Regions from separate parts of the Eisenbergiella sp. OF01-20 genome, predicted to be linked through region 1. Evidence: a T-box and tRNA genes for the amino acid it is inferred to sense, from the RefSeq annotation. Region 1 holds a T-box; the other regions hold tRNA genes.

Region 1 (3,281 bases):
TCAAAAGGCATGCAGCGGCTGGTGGCGGCATACTTTTCCTTTATGATATCTTCACAGGCCTGATCTCCACACCACATCGCTTTTACAAAGCCAGGTTTGCTGTTAAGGATTTCTTCCAGCTGATCCATATTTTCAGCCACGTAGGTATGGGAATCCCTGTGGGCACGGGCACGCTCCAGCATATCCGTCTGAATCTGCTCCAGAAGGGCACCTGCCGTAACCTCCAGTTCATCCAGGGCAACCTCTGTCTTTTCTCTGGTATCCCTGCGGCAGATCACGCATTTCCCTGCTTCAATATCCTTAGGCCCGATTTCCACACGGATAGGAATCCCGCGCATTTCCTGTTCGGAGAATTTCCATCCGGGGCTTTTGTCGGAATCATCCACCTTTACCCGGAAATTGCTGAGTCTGTCTTTCAGGGCATAAGCGGTTTCCAAAACGCCTTCCTTTTTCTGCTGGATAGGGATGATCACGATCTGGGTAGGCGCCACCCGGGGAGGCAGTACCAGGCCGGAATTGTCTCCGTGCACCATGATGATAGCGCCGATCAGACGGGTCGTCATCCCCCAGGAGGTCTGGTATACATATTTCAGGGTATTATCCTTATCCGTAAACTGGATTCCGAAGGCTTTGGCAAAACCGTCCCCGAAGTTATGGCTGGTGCCGGACTGAAGGGCTTTCCCGTCATGCATCAGCGCTTCAATAGTATAGGTGGATTCCGCCCCTGCAAACTTTTCTTTCTCCGTCTTACGCCCTTTGATGACAGGCATAGCCAGAACCTGCTCACAGAAATCCGCATACAGGTTCAGCATCTGGATGGTGCGCTCCTCAGCTTCTTCCATGGTGGCATGGGCAGTATGGCCCTCCTGCCACAGGAATTCGCGGGAACGCAGGAACGGTCTTGTTTCCTTCTCCCAGCGGACAACGGAACACCACTGATTATATACCTTGGGAAGATCACGGTAGGAATGGATATCGTTTTTATAAAAATCACAGAAAAGGGTTTCTGAGGTAGGGCGTACACACAGACGCTCCTGAAGGGGCGTAAGGCCGCCATGGGTCACCCATGCCACTTCGGGGGCAAAACCCTCCACATGATCCTTCTCCTTCTGAAGAAGGCTTTCCGGAATAAACATGGGAAGATAGACATTTTCCACGCCGGTTGCCTTGAATCTGTCATCCAGCTGCTTCTGGATAAGCTCCCAGATTGCATAGCCGGCCGGCTTGATTACCATACAGCCTTTTACACTGGTATAATCAATCAGCTCCGCCTTCTTTACCACATCGGTGTACCACTGGGCGAAATCCTCATCCATGGAGGTTATTGCTTCCACCAATTTCTTGTCTGCCATTTTTTCTTTCTCCTTTTTCATCCTTGCTTGTTTTGTAACTGTTCCGTACCTTCACAGTTACCTTTTTTGTTCCATCAAATCCACGGAAGGTTTTGTCCCTTGTCTCCGGCAAGAAATTCCGGGAAACAAAAAACCGCCGTTTTCTGATCTCCCATCCGGGCTTCCCGAGGGAAACCTGTCTGAGGGACCGGAAAACCGGCGGTACCACCCTGATTAATACGTCCGGGGGGACGCATTCTCTCACTTTTCCGTTAACGCCGGAATTACGCTGTACTTGGGGAACCTATCCGTTCCTTCGCACAAAGCTCCAAGGCCGGTTGGGCTGCGGCTTCATGAAAACCTTCCACCTGTGGTTTTCTCTCTGGGAATCAGGCCGGCAGCTTACTTTTCCTTTTCGTTGCTTTATCAATATGTCTGTATTGATATTAGGAAACTTTTGCGGATTTGTCAACTTCTTTTGTAAATATGGGTATAGACGGGTACAGACTAGTTACAGTTTTACCTGCTGCGCCCTAAGAAGGCTGTATCGTACAGTGATCACTTTCCATAGCTATCTTTGAGGTTGTCTAAAATAACGATTTAAGGTATTATAAGGGCAGGCTTAAACAGCTTTTCCAGCTATTTTCAGGAACTGGGACAGAGGTAAATTATGAAAAAACTACGTAAGAAACCCTTTCTGGGGATTCGGAAAAAAATGATCTTATGTTGTATTCTTTCTACTATTATCACCATTGTTCTCTCCGACCTGATGGTATACTGGATTTACCGGGAGGATATCACAAAAAAGGAATTCTTCTATATGGAAGACGGAAATCAGATCCTTTCGGATAATATCGACAATCTGATTTCAACCATTGAAGAGAAGCTGGTGACAGAACTCGAATACTGTTCTGTCTTTTCCTACCAGAATGATCTGAGCAACCTTTATGTGGCAGACGTGGAAAGAAGTTTGAAAAGGCTGGCCACACTAATGAAAATGCGCGGCACCAATGTGAAGAGTATTTATATACTTGATCAGTATAGCTGCAGTTATTACTACGATACCACAGAAGAACTGCAGTTGGAAAATTTTAAGGAAAAAACCGTGTATCAGGAAATCCGGGATAACTATAAGACCATGTTCCCCCGTCAGGGCAGTACCCTGTGGCGCAGCTTTCCCGACAGACCCGATGAAATCTACCTGATTAAACACTATATTCATTCGGAAACCACAGATTATAAAGGAATCGTCTGCCTGACTTTTGACAAGGACTATTTCCACACGCTGCTTGGAGATCATGATTTTTCCAGTATTATCTATGATGAAAACGATTGTTTGCTATATTGCAGCGAAGAGCTGAGGCACTCTCTGCACAGTGAAAGCGAATCTGTAAGGGAACAGTATCTTATTTCTTCCACGTCAGTAGGCAAGCGAGGCTGGACACTGGAAGCCCTTGTCAACAAAAGTACCATCCTGGCCCGTACCAAATCCCTGGCCGGCATTCTTCTGATTGTAGAGTTAGTGGTACTAATTGGAGTAATTCTGATGATTACATATCTGCTTCGGGGAATGTTGGGAAATATTCTGGCACTTGATAAAAGCTTCAGAGATATTAATGCAGGAAAACCTGTTGAACATATTGTCCCCCGCACACGGGATGAAACTTCCTACCTTTGCTATCAGTTCAATACCATGTATGGGGAACTTACCCAGAGTGTGGAAAAAATGGCCCAGGACAGTACACTCCGGGAACGGGCGGAATATAATGCCCTTCTTGCCCAGATGAATCCCCACTTTCTATATAACACACTGGAATCCATCAGTTCCATGGCTAAACTGTCCGGCCAGGAGGAAATTGTACATGCTATCCATATGCTGGGTTATCTGCTCCGGGCTTCCATCAACGGGAATACCCAGAAAATTCCACTGCAGGAGGAGCTTCTGTATAT
Region 2 (3,281 bases), on a different contig from region 1:
GTCCTTCTGCTGGCGGATGAACCTACGGGAAATCTGGATCAGGAAAACGGGGAGGATATCATGCGGCTTCTGAAAACAATCAACGAAACCGGGACTACGGTGCTGGTGGTATCCCATAACCGGGATTTGGTGCGTTCCATGAAAAAAAGGGAAGTCACACTGAAAAACGGAAAAATCATCAAGGACAGTGACAGAGGGGGATTTCTGTATGAGCTTTAGGAATTTCATTTATCTGATCCGTCTGGGATTTAAAAACATATGGAACAATAAGGTCTATGCAGCGGCGGCTGTAATGGCTATGTCCTCCTCCATTTTTTTGTTCGGAATATTTTACATTGCCATGGTGAACATAAACAGCGCCGTACGGAATGTGGAAAGGGATGTGGCGGTTTCCGTCTTTTTTCAGGAGGGGGTTACGGAAGAAAGAGTGGAAGAGCTTGGGGCCCTTATCCGGGGGCGGGAGGAGGTTACCAATACCATCTATATTTCGGAGGATGAGGCATGGGACAGCTTCCGGACGGATTTTCTGTCCGATGAAGAACTGCTGGAGGGGATTTTTGAAGGGGATAATCCCCTGGCCGGTTGTGACAGCTACGAGGTGTATATCAATGACATAAGCCGGCAGGAGGAATTCGTGGCCTATGTAAAGGGGCTGGAAGGAGTGGGGACCGTATCCCATTCCTCCGAGGCGGTGAACGCACTGATACGGCTGAAGGAGCGGATCACGGGAATCGGCATTGGATGCCTGTCTGTCCTGCTTCTGCTTTCGGTGCTGCTGATACGCAGTACGCTGCTGGTAACGGTGGCGTCCCAAAAGGAAAAGGTACGGGTAATGCGGCTGATTGGCGCCAGAGAGGATTTTATCCGGCTCCCCTTTATAGTGGAAGGGCTGGTATTGGGAATCGCAGGAATGTGCATCCCTATCGCGCTTCTCTATGCCACCTATGTATATGGCATTCAGTTTGCGGCGGTTCATTTCGGACTGTTCGGTGCCCCTGTGCAGCTTCTCCCTGCCGGACAGGTGCTGCCCAGCCTGGTACGGGCATCCATAGGGCTTGGTGTGCTGACAGGTGCGATCGGAAGCATCGCTGTTATGGGGAAATTAAAGAAGAAATAAGGGATTTGCCGTCATTTTTCCAGACGGGTGGTGATGCGTGCCGGATATTGAATCCGGCGCGTACACCGGTAAATGCGGGGGAAGGAGGGGATGCCGCAGGGCACAAAGGGTCGTCTGAACTGTTACCAGAAGAACAAAAATTTTTGCAAAATATGAAAAAACATATTGACAGATCTGGTATTATTTTGTATACTAACATTCGTCGGTTGGATGTCCGCCATGAATTTCCGGTGGGTTCAAATGATGATAACTGTAATTTGATAATGGTTTTTAACGGTTATCAGAAGAGTTTTGAGAAGCCGGATAATCGGTTATATGGTTGATTTGGCATAATATCGGGGTGTGGCTCAGGTGGTAGAGCGCTACTTTAGGGAAGTAGAGGCCGCAAGTTCAAGTCTTGTCACTCCGACGCAAGGATCTGCATGAAAATGCAGGTCTTTTTGTTATCCGGAAACGGGTGAAAATACGCCGTAAGCGGGGACGGTGTCTTTTGGAATGAAAATCCACGATAAGGAAAGGACAGGAGAAATGAAGGTATTATTTATTGGAAACAGCCATACATATTTTAATGATATGCCGGAACTTTTTGCAGGCATGGCAAAAGATAAGGGAATCCCCTGTGAGGTTACGATGATCGCCCACGGCGGCTGGTTCCTTCACCAGCATCAGAAGGAACCGGAGGTGCGGTTTAACATACTTTACGGCAATTATGATTATGTGGTTCTTCAGGAGCATGCCCATCCCTTCGGGCCGGAAGAGGTGATGACGGAAGCGGCAAAGGAAATCTGCAAATGGATCCGGGAGGCAGGGAGTACGCCTGTGGCCTATATGACATGGGCGGAAAAAGAAAACGAAGCCGGACAGCAGCAGATGACGGACGCCTATCGGAGAATGGCGGAGGAGACAGGTGCTGTTCTGGCGCCGGTAGGGGAAGAATGGTGGAAGTACATCCATGCTCATCCGGACGTGCAAATGTATGCTTCGGACGGACAGCATGCTTCTCCGGAAGGCTCCGCGCTGGCGGCGGAAATCCTGCTGGAAGCCATTCTTACAAAGGAACGGCAAGCCCGGCCATGACGGCCCTGCTAAAGGGAATGCGGGGCCGGATAGTTCTTGTTTTTTAGGAAATTGCCTTTCGCTGCAGGCGGCAAAGGCGTTCGGTATCCGGCGGCCTTTTTTGTGGAGACTTGTAAAAAAGCATACAGATAAGCCTTTCGGACAAAAGCCGCTGCCCGAAAGGCTTGTTTTGATCCATGCTTTGCCATCGTCCGTTATTGCGTTATTGGGATCCTTCGGAGGGCAGGCCGCGGAGCTGTTCCTGGATAAAGGCGCGGGCCCGGGAAATATCGGATGCGTCGGGGCGGCCTTTGGCAATTCCGCCGATAAGCTTCCATGGACCATAGGTATCGTAGCCTTTGCACTGAAAGCAGCCCTGTACGCGGCAGCCATAACTTTCTGTAAGAGAAGAAAAGTCTGCGGCGTATTTTTTCATTCCGGATCCGCTGGTAAGAAGGAGGAAAACCTTTCGTCCGGCCAGCTCCTTCCGGTGCTGCTCCAGAAAGGAAAGCAGGGCGGTATGCGGTTTCCCCATATAAATGCCTGAGGCAAGGCCGATGAGCGGACAAGAGGCCGGAGAAGGCAGGAGAGGAGCCGTTGGAAAGGCAGCCGAACGAGAAAGAGAAGAACAGGCGGTGTCTGAAAGATCCGGGGCGGGGCAGGCGGCATGGGAAAGGGGAACCAGTTCCACCCCGGATTCTTTGTCTATGGCCTGCTTCAGCAGCCTTTCCGTATTGTGATGGTGCTGGGATACGTAGAAAATCATACATTTATTCATGGGATATTCCTCCTGTCAATGCGTTTTCGACAGCCTTCTGGAGTACCAGGCTGGAGCAGGTTGCACCGGTGACGGCATCCACCGGCAGGTTTTGGGTATCGGTAATAACGGCGAGCACCTCTTCTGCAGCCGTACCCCGTTCGTTTTCATGGGAAAGCAGCGTGATGCCGGAAATGCTCCCATCAGTCAGCGTGACTTGTACCTCGGCATAAATATAGCCAGCATCGTATGCACCCGTATAGGTTCCGTCCGATATGTGGGAAAAATCGATGCCCGACAGATGAATATCCGCAACAGCGGCCCGATAAGCTGCGTAATCCATGTAATAAG
Region 3 (3,281 bases), on a different contig from region 1:
GCCCCTGTTCATTTCCTTCTGCAGTATGGTTAAACACCACATCCAGTATGACTTCAATCCCATTTTCATTCAGGGCACGGATGAGTTTTTTCAGCTCCAGCCCTTCCTGGTTATATTCGATCTGTGCGGTATAGCTGGTATTGGGAGCAAAAAAGCACACAGGGTTATATCCCCAATAATCCAGAAGCTTCCGTCCGTCCACCTCCCGGCTGCCGGCCGTTTCATCAAACTCAAAGATGGGCATCAGTTCCACTGCATTAATCCCCAGATCCTTCAGGTAAGGAATTTTTTCCATTAATCCGGAGAAGGTGCCGGGATGGGAAACCCCGGAAGAAGCATCCCTGGTAAAGCCCCTGACATGCAATTCATAAATGATATTATCCTTCATGGGTATCAGCGGCTGTTTGCAGCTGCCCCAGTCAAAGTTATTCCGCACCACCCGGGATTTATATTGACAGTTCCGCTCACAGGGGAGGTGTACGCCCCATTCACTCTGACCGGTGACCGCTTTTGCATAAGGATCCAGAATATACTTATTTTTATCGAATATCAGCCCTTTTTCCGGATCATAGGGTCCATCCAGCCGGTAAGCATACTCAAATTCATCAATTTTCAAACCGAACACAATCATGGAAAATACATTACCAATCCTATAGTGTTCCGGAAAAGGAATACTGGCGAAAGGCTGGGAGGATTTCCGGTGAAAAAGCAAAAGCTCACAGGAAGTGGCATTGTGGGAAGCAATGGTAAAATTTACGCCTCCGGGCAGGGCAGAAGCGCCGTTAACCTCATAGAAGCCGGGACGTACCTTATATCCGTTGATATCATCCATAGGTTTCAGGTTGGCGGACACCTCTTCACCCGTAATACTTTCCAGCAGAAGGGTATCGTCAGTCTGTGCAAATAACATTTCCTCAGGCGAAGGCTGAGGAGAAATAGTCTGGTCCTTATTTTTCAATGCGTTACCTCCGTTTCGGCTATGGCTGTCATTGGTTCCGTCTTATACTGATTATATCCTGGGAAAAGGCATGGTACAACCTGTTTTTCGTGACGGCGGGAGAGTGAGGAAGCAGGATATAATGAGTAGTGTATGAGTGAATGGTTTATTATATGTGGAATTAACGGCCCTATGAAGTTATAGCACATAAAAGAAAATTTTTTATCCATGGGCGGAAGAAGGGCAGATAGAAGCAGACAAAGCAATACTGATTACTTCGTGTCTGCTGGACAAAACGTAGAACGGCCTGTTCCAGCATTAAAAGGGGAAAAGTAAAAGCCCGGAAACGTTAAGTTTCCGGGCTTTCTTATAGTCGAAGCGACGTGATTCGAACACGCGACCTCTGCGTCCCGAACGCAGCGCTCTACCAAACTGAGCCACGCTTCGATGCGGACTTTATCAAGCCATTCAATAATACAAAAAATAAAGGAAAATGTCAATGGGTTTTTAAAAATATATTTTTATGCTTTTTATCCCCATAAGACAGCCCCTCCTTCTACCTGCCGCGACAGGAGAAAAAGGAGCGTATATTCTTTTCCGGGCAAAAAGAGATTATGTTCACAAGCTTTCAGATACCGGATATGTCCTCCGGGAGGATCTCTTCCAGAAGAGCAGCGTCACAATCCTGTACCGGCCATGTCAGGATGCCGTTTTCCGGATGAAGGATTTGCCCGCTCCACAGTTCCCGGAAAGAGGAGGTGGGATGCAGTCCGGCACGTTTTAGATCCACACACACCTGTTCCTTTCCTTTTTTCCAGTGGAACACAGCAGCATATTGCTTTCCGTCTTTTTGGGCCGTAAAGATATTTGATGCGGAAAAACCCCATGACTCCGCAGGCACAAATACACTTCCCGATGCCGCAAGGCTGTTAATTTCCCTGTTGGTTGCAAATTCCAAGGCTCTCTGGCGGGCTTCCTCTCTTCGGAAATCGTCACTGAGCATCATGACAGTACCTGCAATAACCGCTGTTGTATACCGTGCCCTTGCTTCTCCCGGCGTGCTGTCTTTTTCCATGCAGAAGCTCTTCAACAGACAGATGTGATCCGGATCATTTGCCGCATACAGCCGCCCGCTCTGCCACCAGGCATAGGTCTGGGCATTGAGGACATACTCCACATCTTCCGCCGTACCGAATGCATCGCAGGAAAATCGTCTCGCATGTCCGTACCCAAAAGGAAACAGAGGCGCGATGGAAAGGCTTATGAAAAAGGGCCTGCCGATTTTATCCTCAGACAGATTTTCTGTCAAAAACTCATATCCTTCCGTGATTGCCTGGCGTCCCGTGCGTATTGCATCATCAAAATGGCAGCCTTCCATACCGCCGTGGCTTAAGAAATCCAGCTTAATATAATCAAAACCCCAGTCAATAAAGCGTTGCAGTTTCCACCTCATCTGTTCTTTCCAGACCGGATGGGTTACATCGTAAGGAATTGCGCCGTCTACCCGTGGGAGTAATTCGCCTTCTGTATTACGCAGCAGGATTTCCGAGTAGAGGTGACCGGGAACCCCGGGGATCTCAGCTTCCGTATCCTGTCCGAAAAAAGCAAAAGGAGCATCATAAATACCGGCCCTCTGACCATTCTGGTGCAGTTGTATGACCATTTCTTCCAGAATTTTGTCAGGGATAATATTCCAGCCGGCATCAAGGTTTGCATAGGTAATTCCTTCATTCAGATAGCCTGCCGGCATCAGCTGATCCCGCATAAAAGCGGCGGTATCCCTGAAATTATCCGCATTCAGTTCAAAGGCGAATCCGGCCCAGCTGTTGAATCCAAAAGGTACACTCCCATTCCAGGATAACGGTTTTTTTAAGGTTTTGAGCAAATCACCGTATTGTTCCAGCAGCTTTCGGTAATCCTCCCCCTGAAATATGCAGAAGCGGGAAGAATAAACCTTATTTCCTGCCATGCTTCCATGTTCCACACTGTCATGTGTCCCTTCTTCGGCGATACCGCAGCGGGCTTCCAGCTTTCCTGCATCAAAGCCGGAAAAGACAAGGGCATTTTTCCATGTGGTAAAATCAACAGCGCCGATCAGCAGCCCCTCCCGGCTGTCGGGGGAAAACAGAACGGTCAGATCATAGCTTCTTCTGCCGGCCCGCGGGGGCACCGCCTCGTAGCGCAGCCACATGGTATTGTCATACGGAACCAGAAGCATTTGTGACCAAAGGCTTCTCCATAGACGGGATATTCCCTGACCGGGAGCCTGCATAATAAGCGGCGAAAGACGCCGGGATTCCACGGATTTTCCGTTTGCTTCGGAGAGGGAACAAGAGGCAAACGG

What was found. A T-box is a leader RNA that pairs with one kind of tRNA and senses whether it is charged. The one in region 1 lies ahead of proS (proline--tRNA ligase), so its partner is inferred to be a tRNA-Pro.
Region 2: it encodes a tRNA-Pro, which carries the amino acid that the T-box ahead of proS (proline--tRNA ligase) is inferred to sense. The anticodon was not compared.
Region 3: it encodes a tRNA-Pro, which carries the amino acid that the T-box ahead of proS (proline--tRNA ligase) is inferred to sense. The anticodon was not compared.

What each region holds. Positions count from the first base shown of each region.
Region 1 covers NZ_QUES01000052.1:11,047-14,327, reverse strand. The annotation lists gene proS (proline--tRNA ligase) at 1-1,352, opposite strand, end outside; T-box leader at 1,532-1,759, opposite strand; gene DXA36_RS30325 (sensor histidine kinase) at 2,002-3,281, shown strand, end outside.
Region 2 covers NZ_QUES01000035.1:53,501-56,781, forward strand. The annotation lists gene ftsE (cell division ATP-binding protein FtsE) at 1-219, shown strand, start outside; gene DXA36_RS26575 (cell division protein FtsX) at 209-1,117, shown strand; gene DXA36_RS26580 (hypothetical protein) at 1,123-1,440, shown strand; tRNA gene DXA36_RS26585 (tRNA-Pro) at 1,454-1,526, shown strand; gene DXA36_RS26590 (SGNH/GDSL hydrolase family protein) at 1,646-2,194, shown strand; gene DXA36_RS26595 (hypothetical protein) at 2,397-2,951, opposite strand; gene DXA36_RS26600 (FMN-binding protein) at 2,944-3,281, opposite strand, start outside.
Region 3 covers NZ_QUES01000018.1:68,712-71,992, reverse strand. The annotation lists gene glgX (glycogen debranching protein GlgX) at 1-832, opposite strand, end outside; tRNA gene DXA36_RS19535 (tRNA-Pro) at 1,311-1,384, opposite strand; gene DXA36_RS19530 (alpha-galactosidase) at 1,566-3,281, opposite strand, start outside.